DNA from 4 places in the Bacillus sp. F9_6S_D1_P_5 genome. Region 1 is predicted to be linked to each of the others. Evidence: riboswitches for the same ligand, from Rfam matches in the RefSeq annotation. Region 1 holds a riboswitch; each other region holds the start of a gene.
What was found. A riboswitch is a leader RNA that binds a small molecule or an ion and turns the genes downstream of it on or off. The one in region 1 is predicted to bind thiamine pyrophosphate.
Positions count from the first base shown of each region.

Region 1 (4,190 bases):
ACCGTTACTTTTCCTGCAGCTGCTAAAGTTAATGGGTCAGTCGGATTGGAAGGGAATTTAATATTCACCTTTACACCTTCTTCTTTAAAGTAGCCTTTTTCAATTGCTGCATAAATAAAGCTATGTACCGCATTTGGGTACCAATCAAGCATGACCGTTATTTCTTTTTCTTTTTTACTCTTATCTGATGCTGAATTACTAGAACATCCAGCAATCATTGCAACTAATAATGTAAACACAAAGATGCGTTTTAATAATTTCATGAATGCTTCCTCCAACTAATGAATTTCTTTTCTAATATCGAAATAAGTATGACGAAGAAAATAGCTAATAACGATAACAATACAATGGGTGCAAATACACCTGCTCCATCTAACTGCGTCATCATTCTTTTACTGAAATATCCTAGCCCAGCTTGTGCACCGAGCCATTCACCAATTGCTGCCCCAATTACACTAAGCGGAACTGCAATTTTCAAAGCTGAGAAAAAATAAGGAAGAGCAGACGGCAATTTTAATTTAAGAAAAACATCTTTTTTCGTTGCCCCGTACGTAACTAAGAGCTCCTCCCATTCTTTTTTCGTACTGCGTAGCCCATCATACGTATTGACCGCAATTGGGAAAAACGTAATTAAAACCGTAACAACGACTTTACTCCAAATCGTATATCCAAACCATAAAACGAAGAGCGGAGCAAGCGCTGTAATAGGAATCGTTTGTGAAGCCACTAATAATGGATAAAATGCTCTCTCCATCCAATTACTCGCGTTCATTAACATCGCTAGCCCTACCCCAAGTACGATAGAAATTGCCACACCTATTAAAACGACATATAATGTTGCCGGCAAATGAACCGTAAATAATATATCTTTTAGTTTCCATATCTTCATTACAATCGCAGACGGTGACGGTAAAATGTACATTTCATCTACAATTCTTGCGCCTACTTCCCAAATGACAAGTAAAATGCTAGAAAGTGTAAGGGCAGGTAATAGTTCCTTCAGCCGGTTCATCATACGAGTACCTGCCTTTGTAACATACTAAGAAGCTCATCTTTAAGCGCTAACACTTCAGGCTTATATAAATCTTTTCTTGTTCGATTACGATCAAGCGGTACAATCCTCTCGGTTAAAGTAGTTATCGGTTGCTGCTCTACTACTAAAATTCGATTAGAAAGAAACAATGCTTCTTCCACATCATGAGTGATAAATAAAATTGTTTTTTCCCACTCTTTCCATTGTTCAAACAGCCATTCTTGCAAAGATGCCTTCGTTAAAGCATCCAACGCGCTAAACGGTTCATCTAACAGCAATATCTCCCCGCCTGTTAATAAAGTTCGAATAAAGGATACACGTTGTCTCATACCACCAGATAAATCTTTCGGATATTTTGTCTCATACCCTTGTAAGCCAAATTTATGCAATAGTTCCTTCGCCTTTATTTGTGCTTCTTTCTTCTGTACACCTTGGCACTCTAACGGCAGGGCAGCATTCTCAATAATCGTTCTCCACGGCAGGAGCATATCTTTTTGGGGCATATACCCTACAGGGTGGCTCTTTGTTTCTGTCAGCTCTATCTGTCCCGTACTTGCTTCTTCTAAACCTGTAATAAGGCGAAATAAAGTACTTTTCCCGCATCCACTCGGTCCGATAATACTTACAAACTCTTTATCTTGTATAGAAGCATTTAATTCATTGATGATTGGTTTCTCATCATAATGAAAAGAAACATTATGAAACTGTAGTATGTTCTTGCTCCTCAAATCCCCACATCTCCTTACGATAGGACATATCCCAGAATAAATATTCAAATCGACTGGAATATAGGAAAATCTCCTCTAATCGATCTAGCTCTTTGTCAGATTTTCCAACTGCCATTTCATTTAATAAATCTATTAGCCAAATACAAAGGTTACCGTATTCTTCAGAACTATATCCTTGAATCCACTCACCAAAGAACTCATGATCTCTCGCTCCAGGAATATCATTTAAACGCTTTCCAATTTCCCAGTAGCTCCACATACATGGAAGAAGTGCTGCTATTAATTCCGCAAGTGTGCCATTTTGAGATACAGACATCATGTAATTTGTATAAGCTAAATTTTTAGCAGATGGCTTTGCAGACTCTATCTCCTCTATAGAAATTCCAAGTCTTTTTGCATATTGTTTATGGATTGTCATTTCTCCATTTAATATTCCATCAATTTGTTCAGCAAATTTCCCCATTACTTGTGGATTCGTTGCCTTTACAACACCGATGGCATATAGCTTTGCATAATCTAACAAATATAAATAATCTTGAATAATGTAATACTGAAACTTATCTTTTTCTAACGTACCGTCTCCCATACCTACAACAAACGGATGATTATGACTCATCTCCCAAACTGGTTGTACAGTTTCTAATAATCTATCGCAAAATTTCATTTCCCTATCCCCTTCCGGTATGTGTATATAAATAAAAAACCACTTCTAAATAAGAAGTGGTTACAGCAAATAAAATTATAATTTATTCGTTGCTCCACTTCCCTTCGCTAGTATTACCTAGATCAGGTGTTATAAGGGTTAAGGATTATTCCTCTCTCAGCACAACAAGCACCCCTAGTGGTTTCAATATGAAATTTTCAAACAAAAAAGCCCCGTTTCTATACGCAAAGAAACGGGGACTTATTATTAGTGTCCGAATTGCTTCCCTACGCTAGCATAATCTAGATCAGGTAATGAAAAGGATCAAAGGCTTACGGCCTACTCTCAGCTGGCAACACCAGCTCTCCTAGCAAACTATGAAATTAACACTGTCAGTATAACATCGTAATAAGACATCATCAACTGTTTTAATTTTCTTAATTGTCAACAAAATAATAAAGCCATATAATACTTATATTCTATGTTAGAAATTATTATCCTAATTAATTGGATAAAAAGGAATCATTATCCTCAAAAAATTTATTTTTATATTGATTTCATATTACATTTATGTGAATAAACCCACTATATTATATCTTTATACTATAATAAAATTACAACTATACAACTAGAGGAGGTCTCTATTATATGAATATGAAAGCTACTGCTTTAGCAGCAACTACTGTCGCAATTGCTTCTTTACTTCCTTCTATGGGAGAAACAAATGTACAAACAGCCAACGCTGAACAATTATCTAATGTAAAAACTGGCTATGTCAAAGTCAATCAAGTAACCTTACATACAAAAAATAACGCAAATAGCTCATCAATTGATACAATTCGCTTTAATACGAAAGTGAACATACTTGAAACAACTGATAGCTGGTATAAAGTATCTGTTAATAATAAAGTAGGTTACGTACAAAAAGATGCTATTCTACTAAAAAACAAACTTCAATCTAATAATCAATACATCGTTAATGCCAATGCATTAAACGTTCGTTCTGAACCTAATTTAGAATCTTCAATTTTAGATGTGTTACCAAATGGGAAATTCGTTACTATTCAAGAAGAACAAGGCGAGTGGTATAAAATTTTACATAATGGCACAACAGGTTACGTACAAAAAGCATTCGTTTCTAACGGTTCACAGCCTTTAGTAAAAGGCATTACAGTTCAAAATAATACGAAATACACAGTTGCAACACCTAAACTTAATGTACGTAGCACCGCTAGTACAAGTAGTGCACTGCTTGGTTCATTACAAAATGGAACACAACTACAAGTAGTAGAAACTGTAGGAACTTGGTATAAAATTCGTTTTGGCACAGGATACGGATACGTGGCAAAACATTATGTAGTGCAAAATCAAGCACAAGTTCAAAAAGCCCAAACTGCTTCCATTCCAGCAGTTTTCAAATTCCCTACACAAGGAAAAATTAGCTCAACCTTTGATATGCGCTGGGAACAAATGCATTATGGTATAGATATTGCAGCTCCAGGTAACGTCTCTATCCAAGCGGCGGCGGCAGGTAAAGTTGTGAAATCATATTATTCAGCTAGCTATGGCAATGTTGTGTTCATCGCCCATCAAATAAACGGGAAATTATATACAACAGTCTATGCTCATATGAAAGATCGCACTGTACAAGCTGGTGATCAAGTACAAGCTGGACAATTAGTAGGTCATATGGGAAACACAGGTCATTCATACGGGCAACATCTTCATTTTGAATTACACAATGGAGAATGGAATTTTGAAAAAACAAATGCAGTAAATCCACTGC
Region 1 is NZ_JBTREW010000013.1:4,721-8,910, reverse strand. It holds gene ACUXEY_RS16915 (ABC transporter substrate-binding protein) at 1-263, opposite strand, end outside; gene ACUXEY_RS16910 (ABC transporter permease) at 260-1,012, opposite strand; gene ACUXEY_RS16905 (ABC transporter ATP-binding protein) at 1,012-1,761, opposite strand; gene tenA (thiaminase II) at 1,730-2,425, opposite strand; TPP riboswitch at 2,508-2,611, opposite strand; TPP riboswitch at 2,672-2,783, opposite strand; gene ACUXEY_RS16895 (SH3 domain-containing protein) at 3,053-4,190, shown strand, end outside.

Region 2 (4,190 bases), on a different contig from region 1:
TCTTCTATATTTAAGTTAGGTACTACAGTGTGATCAATCAAGTAAAGAGGTGTAACGTGTTATTGGTATAAATGACTACCAGTGTCTTTAAATTCTTTCGCTTTCTCTTTCATTCCTTTTTCAATTGCTTCTGTCGTTTCTAAATCATTTTCTTTTGCGTATTCACGAATATCATGTGAAATTCTCATACTACAAAACTTCGGTCCACACATTGAGCAGAAATGAGCCGTTTTCGCGCCTTCTGCTGGCAATGTTTCATCGTGATATTCCATCGCACGTTCAGGATCTAAAGATAAATTAAATTGATCGCGCCAACGGAATTCAAAGCGAGCTTTTGAAAGTGCATCATCACGCTGATGAGCCGTTTTGTGTCCTTTCGCCAGATCAGCCGCATGTGCAGCGATTTTGTACGTAATAACTCCCTCGCGAACATCATCTTTATTCGGTAAACCTAAATGTTCTTTCGGCGTTACATAACAAAGCATCGCCGTTCCAAACCAGCCAATCATCGCAGCTCCAATTGCGGATGTAATATGGTCATAACCTGGTGCAATATCTGTCGTTAACGGCCCAAGAGTATAGAACGGCGCGCCCTGACAAATATCAAGTTCTTTCTCCATATTCTCTTTAATTAAGTGCATCGGTACATGCCCAGGTCCTTCAATCATCACTTGCACATCATGTTTCCAAGCAATCTTCGTTAATTCACCAAGTGTTTCAAGTTCAGAAAACTGTGCTTCGTCATTTGCATCTGCAATCGAACCTGGACGTAATCCATCTCCAAGAGAGAACGAAACATCGTACTGCTTCATAATTTCACATATCTCCTCGAAATGAGTGTATAGGAAGTTTTCTTTATGATGGAATAAACACCACTGTGCCATAATTGAACCACCACGTGAAACGATACCTGTCGTACGCTTTGCAGTAATTGGAATGTAACGAAGTAATACGCCTGCGTGAATCGTAAAGTAATCAACACCTTGCTCCGCTTGCTCAATTAACGTATCACGATACACTTCCCACGTTAAATCTTCTGCAATTCCATTTACTTTTTCCAGCGCTTGATAAATCGGTACAGTTCCAACTGGTACAGGCGCGTTACGAATAATCCACTCACGCGTCGTATGAATATTTTTACCTGTAGATAAATCCATAATCGTATCTGCACCCCAGCGCGTTGCCCACGTCATCTTCTCTACTTCTTCTGCGATAGAAGAAGATACAGCAGAGTTTCCGATATTTGCATTAACCTTCACGTGGAAATTACGTCCGATAATCATTGGCTCTGCTTCCGGATGGTTAATATTCGCTGGTAAAATAGCACGGCCTTCCGCGATTTCCTTACGAACAAACTCAGGCTCTACTCCTTCACGAATCGCAACATATTCCATCTCAGATGTAATGATGCCATTACGCGCATAATGCATTTGCGTAACGTTGGCCCCTTGCTTCGCTCTAAGCGGCTGGCGATCCATTTGCGGGAAAACAGGTGTATGTTTCGAAGCCACCTTCACACCGTCATCCTCTGGTTTCACTTCGCGCCCTTCGTATGCTTCTACATCCTCGCGCTCTATGATCCAAGAGTGGCGCGGCGTTGGAATCCCCTTTTCCAACTCCACCTTATACGCAGGATCTGTATAAGGACCGCTCGTATCATATACACGAATTGGAGGATTCGGAACGCCGTTTGTATCGCTTTGTTCAATCTCACGCATCGGCACTTTCATACCTTCTCGTGGTCCATCCACATACACTTTCTTACTTCCTGGTAAACTCGATTTCAATTCAATTTGCTCAGCTGAAACAGACTGTTTCATAACCTTTGTTGCCCCCCTGTACGTGACAAGGACGAGATATGGCCAGCGTATGCCAAAATAAAAAGAGCCAGGTCCATAAAAAATAAGGACCTGGCTCATAAAGACATCATTATGTAAAGCCGTTAACTTCCCTACGCTGGTACGAGCCAGATCAGGTCCAAAGGGTTAAGAAGTTCACGCGCTTCTCTCTCAGCCTACGCATACGTTAGGCACCCCTAGTTTATCACTGATTTAATTTTCAATACTTTCCCATCATACACGATAATCTGAAAAATGCAAAGTTTATTTCTTTTGTTACTTATGGAATCATCCACGTTAAATAATATGCCTGTACATACGTCATAATACCAACAATAATTACGAAAAATAAACTATGCTTCACTGTAAAGCGAAATAAATCTGATTCTTTTCCAGCAAGTCCAACTGCCGCACAAGCAATTGCAATCGATTGCGGAGAAATCATTTTTCCTGTTACACCGCCCGTTGTATTTGCTGCAACGAGAAGCACTTCAGATACACCGACTTGCTGTGCTGTAATCGCTTGTAAATTCGAGAACAGTGCATTCGCTGACGTATCAGAGCCTGTTAAGAATACCCCAATCCAGCCCAGGAATGGTGAGAAGAACGGGAATAGTCCGCCAGTTCCTGCAAGCGCTAACGCTAATGTAGAAGATAGACCAGAATAGTTTGCGATAAATGCGAATCCTAATACGAATCCGATAGATAGAATTGGCATTTTAAGTTCATTTAACGTTTCTTTAAATGTCGTTACTGCATCTTTTGCACTCATTTTCAAAATAAAGATAGAAATGATACAAGCAATTAAAATTGCTGTTCCTGTTGCTGATAATACATCAAACTTCAAAATTGCCTCGTACGGCGTCGGTTTATTTACAATTGGTTCTGCTTTCATTACTAAATTGTGTAAGCCTGGAACTTCAAACTTAAACACGAGGCTTTCCAATGCGCCGCCTGGAGCAAATAATGCCTTAAAGAAGCTTTGGCTCCAAATGACTACCATCACAGTTAAAATAATGAATGGAGACCATGCTTTTACGACTTTTCCTACTGTTAGTTTCGGCATAGATGTTGCCGTCGTTGTCGCAGCTACTTCACTATTTGCTTGTTTAGACTGATAAATTTCTTTCGGCTGCCAAACTTTTAAGAATAGCGATAAACTCACTAAACTTACAAGTGCTGACGTAATATCCGGAAGTTCTGGTCCTAAGAATGTCGCTGTAATGAACTGCGTAATTGCAAATGAGCTACCCGCTACAAATAAAGCAGGCCATGTTTGTCTTACCCCTTTAAACCCATCCATTAAAAATACGATAAAGAACGGAACAAATAATGATAAGAACGGTAATTGATGTCCAGCCATTTGTCCAATTTTATGTGGATCAATACCTGTTACTTGTCCAGCAACTGTAATTGGAATCCCCATCGCTCCGAACGCTACCGGTGCCGTATTTGCGATCAAACAAAGACCCGCTGCATATAAAGGATTTAATCCAAGACCTGCAAGAAGCGCTGCTGTAATCGCTACTGGTGCACCAAATCCTGCTGCTCCTTCTAAAAATGCTCCGAATGAAAAACCGATTAAAATAACGAGTAAACGATGGTCATTCGTAATGGACAATACAGATGCACGAATGACATCAAATTGACCTGTTTTCACAGAGATTTTATATAAAAATACCGACATAATGATAATCCAAGCAATTGGCCATAGTCCGTATAAGAAACCATATCCGGTCGCTGCCATCGCCATTGTGAACGGCATCTTATAAGCGAATAACGCCACTAAAATTGTAAGTACAACTGTAATAAACCCTGCCACATACCCCTTCATGCGGAAAACTGCTAAAGCTAAGAAAAAAAAGATAATCGGAATAAGTGCGACCGCTGCCGAAATCCAAATGTTTCCGAACGGATCATAAACTTGTGTCCATGTGTTCATTGTTCTCTCCCCCTAAAGAATCCCCTTTTAAATAGAATAACCTCATCAATATACTATCAGGTCATCATACCTTTAAGTCTAAAATAAAAAACGTCCAAGAAAACGTTTTCATTAATTCTATCACAACAATTTCCATTACGGAAGATTTTTTTGAAAATTTAATTTTCAACCTAGAAATCTTACAAAAGCGTCACGTTCTTGTAATGTTCATCGATAGGAAGCTCGCCACATTTCCTGCATAATAAAAGTATAACAACGGACATTATTTATGAGGTGATATATATGAACGGAAACAAAATATTAGCAGCTTTATCATACTTTAGTGTATTATTTGCCCCTATCTTATTCCCTATTATTGTGTGGATTGTGGGAGATTCTGAAACGAAACCACATGCAAAACGCGCTCTATG
Region 2 is NZ_JBTREW010000005.1:174,797-178,986, forward strand. It holds gene thiC (phosphomethylpyrimidine synthase ThiC) at 60-1,820, opposite strand; TPP riboswitch at 1,932-2,047, opposite strand; gene lldP (L-lactate permease) at 2,119-3,780, opposite strand; gene ACUXEY_RS08705 (DUF4870 domain-containing protein) at 4,063-4,190, shown strand, end outside.
Region 2: it holds a riboswitch for thiamine pyrophosphate, as region 1 does, so the genes downstream of both, thiC (phosphomethylpyrimidine synthase ThiC) here and tenA (thiaminase II) in region 1, are expected to answer to the same signal.

Region 3 (4,190 bases), on a different contig from region 1:
TTGATACTTCGTACTTAACCACTTTTGACTTTCTTGTACTAAGTCTTTATTCACATCTGGAACAGCTTTAATTAAAATATCAGCAGCTTCTTTCGGTTCTTTAATTGCAAAATTATAACCGTCTGTCGTTGCACTCATAAACTTTTTCACAAAGTCTTTATCTTGTTTCGTATGTTTTTCACTCGTAATAATAACTGGACTATAGAAATCAAGCGCTGGGTCTAAGTCTTTCACCATAATCGTATTTAACTCTTTTCCTTGGCGCTTCGCTTCAATTCCATCCCATCCGTAATAAATCCATTCAAAGTCTGCATCACGGCCGATTGATTTAAAGAAATCGGTTTGTCCTAAGATGATTTTTTCAACTTTATTAAAATCAGCTTGATGTTTCTCCATAATTGTCTTTAATGTAGCTTCTTCTGCTGGTCCTCCCCAGCCTCCATAACGTTTACCTTCAAAATCTTTCGGTGAAGTCATGTTATCTTTCTTAAGCGATGCAAAAGCTGAAGTGTTATGCTGAATAATCACTCCGACAGATACAACAGGAATCCCCTCCACACGAGCCAACGTTACATTTTCTTGTGCGCTTATTGCGAAGTCAGCTTTTCCTGAAGCTATCATTTGCTCCGCTGTCACATTATCACCAGGCTGAATAATTTCTACATCTAAGCCTTGCTTTTTATAATAATCTTTCGCTTGCGCTACATATAAGCCAGTATGATTCGTATTCGGAAACCAATCTAATACTACTTTTACTTTTTGATCTTTACTTGCACTTTCTTCTTTCTTCGCTGGGTTACACCCAACCACACCTACTGCTAATAAGGCAGCCAACATAACTTTTAAACCTTTTTTCATTTTCTGCCGTCCTTTCTATATATCCATGGTGCTGTTATTCTTGCCATAAACTCTACGATAAAATACAAGCATAATGTCACCATAACAATAATTGCTGCAACACCAAATACTCGGGCTGTTAAAAAGGATTTCGTAGCCCTCGTAAGCATAACTCCTAATCCTTCACTGGCACCGAGCCATTCTCCAATAATCGCTCCCATTACGCTATATGTAACTGCAATTTTTAACCCTGAGAAAAAGTATGGAAGTACTGCTGGAAACTTTACTTTCTGGTAAACTTGCCATTTCGTTGCCTTCATCGTTTGCAACAACTTCAACATATTTTTATCTACTGTTTGAAAACCTTCTAAAATGCTAAGCGCGATCGGGAAGAAACAAACGAGTATGACTACCATTACTTTCGGTAGCATTCCATATCCAAACCAAATAATAAATAACGGTGCAAGTACAACGATTGGAATCGTTTGCGAAATAACAAGCAACGGATTTATTAAAATACGAAATAAAGGAATAACGTCCATAATAATTGCAATACTTGTCCCAATTAAAATCGCAAAGAACAGTCCAATTATAACCTCTTGCAGCGTTTGCATCGTATTCGGTAATAGTAAATCTTTCATTCCAATTAATTCTTGAACAATGGCAGAAGGCTTGGGTAAAATCCACGGTTCAATTTTAAATAATGAAACAGATCCTTCCCATATCGCAATGAGAAGGATAAGCCAAATTGTTGTAATTATTTTAGATTGCTTCTGGTTTTGCATATTCATCACGGTACTTCCAAACTTTTTCATCTATCGTTACACCAGTGCTTGGACGATAATGGATTTTAATAGAAGTAATTACTTCTTCTGCTCCAGCATCCACACACGCTTGTTGTGCACGTTTAATGACATCAAGAAGTACATCTAATTCTCCTTCCAGCGTTGTTTCCATTGCCCCTACTTCATAACGAACTCCCGATTGTTGTACAACCTCAATTGCTTTATCAACAACAGAATACACATCTTTGTTCTTCGCTTGTGGTACTACTGAAAATGAAATTGTAACTTGTTGTGACATAGTAAAATCCCCCTTATAATATGAAATGTTAAAACAAGAAAAGGCTTTCCTACTGCGTAGGAAAGCCTTGTATGCAAGTTATTATAGAATAACATATGCTACATCACTTTAAGTAACTCCCTACGCTGGCATTATCCAGATCAGGTTGAGGGTCGATGTTTATTTACATCCTCTCAGCCAATTGGCTCCCCGGTCCTTAATTCGTTTTCATTGTAGCATGATTTATTTTATTGAACAAACAAAAGTACGTATAATCATTTCATTTAACTTTTAAATTCTCCTATTAACTCTTGTAACTCCTGTGAAAGCCAGCTTAAAGAACTTGCTAATTCAGCAATATCTTGTACAGACATTTCCTGCTCTTTCATACTTTCTTCAATATTATTACTACTATTTGCATACGTATTTGCGATAAGTGATAGTTCATTTACAACACGAACAATATTTTGGCTATTTTGCAATATATTACTTGAATTGCTAGAAACAACTCTAACTTGATTTGTAACAGATTGTGCTGATTTTGAAATTTCACCAAAGAAAGCACCACTACTTTCAACAAGTTTCATTCCAGATTCTACTTCTTTTAAAGTATTTTGAATTGAAACAACAGCTTCTTCCGTACCAGCTCGTGTTTCCCCTATTAATTTTGCTATATCTTTTGCTGATGCTTCCGTCTGCTCTGCTAATTTACGCACTTCATCCGCAACAACGACAAATCCCTCACCAGTTTCCTCAGCACATGAAGCTTCAATAGTAGTAGCATTTAGAGCTAGCAAATTCGTTTGATTTGAAATACCAGTAATTACTGTTACAATGTCACTAATTTCTTTTGATCTTTTTTCCAAAGAATAAATAATAGAAGATAAATCTTGTACTGCATTTTGTATTATGTTCATTTGATTAATCGTCTGCTCAATAATACCATTTCCTTTTACTGAATGATGGTTTGTACCTTCAGACTCTTTCGCCATTTGTTTTGCAGTATTCGTTATTTCTTCCATCCTATCTTCCATTTCATATATAATATCTAAATACTTTGGTACTGCAGTTTCTTGTAATTGAACGCCAGCCCTTAACTCAACTATAGAACTTACGATTCCTTGGACTGCCATGCTATTCTCTTTCGTACTCACTGACAATTCTTGTGAAGATGAGGAAACCTGTTCTGCTGTCTGCTTTACTTTATCTATAATTCCTTTAAACTTCTCGATAGTATTATTAAAATACGCATTAATAATACCAATATCATCTGGTCTTTCCTCTAATTTAATACTTAAGTCACCTTCACCGACTTTGCGCAATCCTTCACGTAAATCCCGCAATGGAGCAAGTGCGTTACGTACGATTAGGAATTGAATAACCGTTGCAATTAAAACAGAAATACAAATAAACATTAAACCTTGTATAATGAACTTTTCCTTTGTACTAGGAACAATAGAGGCATCTACATCAGCTGCAACAAGTGCCACAATGTTACCTTCTCCATCTTTAATTGGCTCTAATATCGTCACCCATGTTCCTAATGCGTCTTCATATACTACTGTCATGTTTGCTTTTTTTGTGCTCATTACTTTATCATATGCTTCCATCCAAAGATCTGGTTGTTTATAATATTCTCCCGGCCTTACTTCAACAACATTTGCTAAACCTGTAGACAAATCAATGATTTGTAGCTCACCTTTTTCATTTTTTTTCGCTCCAACAATATACGTTTGTCCAACACTGCTCAATTCTTCCGTTGATTCATCTAATTTCTCTGTTAACTTCTCTCTCTTTTCTCTTTCTGCCGTTGGGTCTTTTGCAACATCTCTCAATATTTCCACGTCTAATTTATGTAATACCGTATCTCCTGTTTCAAAAGAATGCCTTTCAAATATAGACATCATGCTATTTTGAAACATGTTAAAACTTAACGCTCCCATAGTACCAACAAGCGTCAAAATAACTAGCACAGTTAACAATACATTTTTTTGAAGAAATGATAGCTTGTGCCAATATTTTCCCATTAACATCACCTTTCTTAATTAACATAATATAAATTAAGACTATTAAAATATAAACCTCATTAACAATTGATAAAGGTTCTCATTTTTTTACAAATAAAAAAAAGACCAATGAAAAGAGCATTGGTCAAGACCAACCCTATCCGTCCGGTAACTGGCTAGCATAGCCTTTCGGCCTTAGCTCCTGTAGTTTTGCGTCCTAATGTTTCCATCAGTTTGCCTTTCTCGCTGAACGAGTTGAACGATATGGGAGTTCTATGAGAATTA
Region 3 is NZ_JBTREW010000011.1:94,986-99,175, forward strand. It holds gene ACUXEY_RS15285 (ABC transporter substrate-binding protein) at 1-858, opposite strand, end outside; gene ACUXEY_RS15290 (ABC transporter permease) at 855-1,628, opposite strand; gene ACUXEY_RS15295 (MTH1187 family thiamine-binding protein) at 1,600-1,920, opposite strand; TPP riboswitch at 2,021-2,122, opposite strand; gene ACUXEY_RS15300 (methyl-accepting chemotaxis protein) at 2,184-3,926, opposite strand; cyclic di-GMP riboswitch class I at 4,070-4,154, opposite strand.
Region 3: it holds a riboswitch for thiamine pyrophosphate, as region 1 does, so the genes downstream of both, ACUXEY_RS15295 (MTH1187 family thiamine-binding protein) here and tenA (thiaminase II) in region 1, are expected to answer to the same signal.

Region 4 (4,190 bases), on a different contig from region 1:
ATAAATCCACCAATCATCGCTAAATAACTGTCTCCCATATCAACACCAAATCCTGATGGACCTGCATAGTTTAATAACCAAATCACAACAGAGCCACCGAAGATAAATGTACCTGCTTTACGAACAAATCCTTTTCCTTTCTCCCACGTGCTTAGCCATAACGTTTTCGCTTGTGGCACGCGGTAAGGAGGTAGTTCAATAACGAAAATAGATTTTTCCGCTTTTAAAATGGTAAGAGACATAATTTTTGTAACGAGTAATGCAAGAACGATACCTGCAACATATAAAGAAAACACCACAGTTGCCTGACTTTGAGGGAAGAATACTCCCGCAAATAATGCGTATACAGGTAAACGTGCCGAACAAGACATAAACGGTGTTACAAGAACTGTAAGTAAACGTTCCTTTTCTTGTTCAATCGTTCTCGCTGCCATAATACCTGGAACATTACATCCAAAACCGATGATCATCGGAATGAACGCTTTTCCGTTTAAACCGAAGAACTCCATAATTCTATCCATAACAACTGCAATTCGCGCCATATATCCTGAGTCTTCTAATAATGAAATGAAAAAGAATAGTGCAAAGATTTGTGGAACGAATACTAATACCGCACCAACACCGGCAATAATACCTTCTGTAACGAGCGCTTGAATAAAATCAGAAGCTCCAACACTTGTAAGCCCAGCCGTTACCCAATCCGTAAGCTTTCCGCCAAAAAATTCATCTAACATATCCGATAAAGGTGTCCCAATCCACGTAAACGTAACCTGAAAAATAAAAAACATAACTGCTAAAAAGATTGGAAGTCCTAAAATTTTATGTGTAATTAACCTATCAACTTTTTCCGAAAAAGGAATTTTCCCTTCTTTCTCATGCTTCATAACATTTGTTTTTAACTTTTCAATATACGCTTCACGAGTTTTGTAAATATGCTCTTCCAACGTACAATCAAGTTTTCCTTCTAGACGAGATCGAATGGCTACAAGTTCCTTATAAATTAGTAATGCTTTCATTTCTTTTTCTACTACTTCGTTATTGCTTAAAAATTGAAGGGCTAACCATCTCGGATGCTTATAATTCTCTTTCTCTAAAAGAGAAATTACCTCTCCAATTCCTTCATCCATTAGTACACCATATGAAATAATGAATGGCTTTTTCTCGTTTTTGTCATTTTCTTTAAGAGTCGCAAGTAGTTCTTCACAGCCTTTTCCGCTTCTTGCAACGACAGGAACGACTGTTACACCTAATAGTTCTGATAATCGTTTTACATCAATTATAATTCCTCTTTGCTTTGCCACATCGACCATATTTAATCCAATTGAAATTGGCTTTCCAAATTCCAGTAATTGCAATGTTAAATGCATATTTCTCTCGAATTGCGAAGAATCCACTATATTTAACATATGATGAAACTCGTCTGTTAGTAGAAAATTCGTAACAACACCTTCATCACGCGAAACTGGATTCAAATCATATACACCTGGTAAATCAATTAATGTTCCTTGCTTATCTTTTAATTTACCAACCTTTTTTTCTACTGTTACACCGCTCCAGTTTCCTACATACTCATAAGAACCAGTAAGTGCATTAAATAATGATGTCTTCCCTGTATTCGGATTCCCTAGCAAAGCTACCTTATTCACGCTAATTCCACCTTTATCATTTTCGCGTCACAATGACGAATACTAATTAACTGTCCACGACACTCCAATGTACAAGGACCTTTGAACATCGCTTTTTGCTTCATGCGAAGTTCGCTTCCTTCAGAAAGACCGAAAGCAGCCAATCTTCTCTTTAATAAATGATCTAAAGACTGAACACTTTTTACTAGCACTTTCTCACCGATTTTAATATCTACTAAGCTCATAACCTTCCCCCTCCGAAGAGAATGATAATTATTTTCAGAAGAATTATAGCACACTCTTTTTCTCGAGCACTATCCCCTTTGACTTCATATTTATTAACATTTTTCTACAATTTTATTTCAATAATTGTCATAATCGATTCGTTTGCCATTCTCATCCATTTCGCTTACAATAAACAATAGCAAATAAAGAATCTCGTTATCACTGGGGGAGCCATGCCGCTGAGAGGGAACACTTCGTTCCGACCCTTCGAACCTGTTAGTTAATGCTAACGCAGGGATTGTGCAAACGTCCGAAATACATACCTCTTTTTATTTACGTATTTCGTATCCTCCTATGATACCTATTCTTTTTTGTACAACTTGGATTTAGGGGGAGACAACATGCGTAACACCAATTTACAAGCGATGATCGAATCTGCAATTCTTGCAGCCTTCGCCATGATTATCGACATTTTACCATTATCACTTAAACTTCCAACAGGCGGTTCCATTTCATTTGCTATGATTCCTATTTTTATTATTGCATACCGCTGGGGCTTTAAATCAGCTTTCTTAGGTGGTTTAGTTTGGGGACTATTACAAATTGTCGTGGGAGATGCTTACATTTTAACACCTATTCAAGCATTCATTGAGTACTTCATTGCCTTTGCTTTTATTGGATTTGCTGGTTTATTCTATCGTCCAATTCAAAAAGCACTTTTAACGTCTAATGAAAATAACTTAGAACAATCAAGTTTAGGTAGCCGCAAAGAAAAACCTTCATCAAAACAAAACCAAGGTAAGAAAGTCCTTGCTTATATTATCCTTGCTACATTTATCGGTAGCTTTGCTCGCTATTTCTGCCACTTTATTGCTGGTATTATTTTCTGGGGACAATATGCACCGAAAGGTCAATCAGCAGTTCTATATTCATTAATCGTAAACGGCAGTACAATGCTCGGTTCTTTTATTTTATGTACAGTTTTACTTATATTTTTATTCCTCACTTCACCACGTCTATTCAAAAGCATCAATGCTTATCAAATGAATACACAAAAAAAGGGCGCTTAATGAGCGCTCTTTTTTCATATCGTAATATCAATTAAAAATACAATAAATGCACAAAAGAAAATAAACACCATTATACTTAGCCAATTGCTATGCACGGTTCATCGACTCCTTACATAACCTCATTTTCTAACCAGATTATATCGTTTAAAAATAAAGATTAGGTAAAGATAATATGAAAATAAATAAAAAAAAGCGTAGCATGCATCATCTACGCTTTTTTCGGTAAGTAAAAGTAAAATAATACACCATCTTCTGTATTTTCTACCCCATATTCAGCATCATGCAGTTCTAAAATGTTCTTTGAAATAGCAAGACCAAGACCCGTTCCACCTTGTGAACGCTGACGAGATGCATCCACACGATAAAAACGATCCCAAATTTTATCTAATTGCTCTTCTTCAATGTGAGTACCTTTATTTTCAATACACACTTTTATACGGTTCTTCTCATCTATTGTAGAAATAATGATATCCTCTTTATTTGGTGTATAACGTATTGCATTCGTAATGAAGTTCACAATGACTTGTTCAATCCGGCCTTGATTTGCAACTACTTCAAATGAACATATATTTTTATGAACACAAAGTTCTTTTTTCTCTATTTCTACAGATAGATGTTCACATATATCTTCAATTACTGTATCAATATAAAACGAATCCTTTTTCATTTTATATGTACCAGATTCAAATTTAGCTAACTCAAGCATATCCAAAATTAACGTATCCATTTTGTCTACTTCTCTCTCCATCGCTTGAAAATAATACTCTTTTTTATGCTCAGCTACCCCGTCTTTTAAAATAGAAATACAACTTTTCATAATACTCAGCGGTGTTTTTAATTCATGCGAAACACCAGAAATGAATTCTTTCCGTGTATTTTCTAACTTTCTTTCCTTTTCAATATCTTGTTCAAGCTGTCCGATATGAGAATTTAATTTGTTAGAAAGTATATTAATATTTTTCGATAAATCACCAATTTCATCTTTTGAAGTAATCGGAATTTTTTCGGTGAAATCTAAATGCGCTATTTTCTTCGTCGTATCATTTATTTTTAATAACGGCTTTGCAATTTGTTTTGAATAATAAAACGAAGCTAGAAAAATGAGAACGACTACAAATGCAATGATGTAAATGTAGTAATCTTGTACCATTTGTACTGCTTCATCTACAGGCTGTAAAGAAGCCATCGCATAAATATATGTGACTGATCCGTCTCTTTCTGTTATTGGTTTCATTAATAATTTATATTTTATATCATTCTTTTCATAATC
Region 4 is NZ_JBTREW010000033.1:34,820-39,009, forward strand. It holds gene feoB (ferrous iron transport protein B) at 1-1,646, opposite strand, end outside; gene ACUXEY_RS26410 (FeoA family protein) at 1,643-1,870, opposite strand; TPP riboswitch at 2,065-2,166, shown strand; gene thiT (energy-coupled thiamine transporter ThiT) at 2,252-2,920, shown strand; gene ACUXEY_RS26420 (sensor histidine kinase) at 3,129-4,190, opposite strand, start outside.
Region 4: it holds a riboswitch for thiamine pyrophosphate, as region 1 does, so the genes downstream of both, thiT (energy-coupled thiamine transporter ThiT) here and tenA (thiaminase II) in region 1, are expected to answer to the same signal.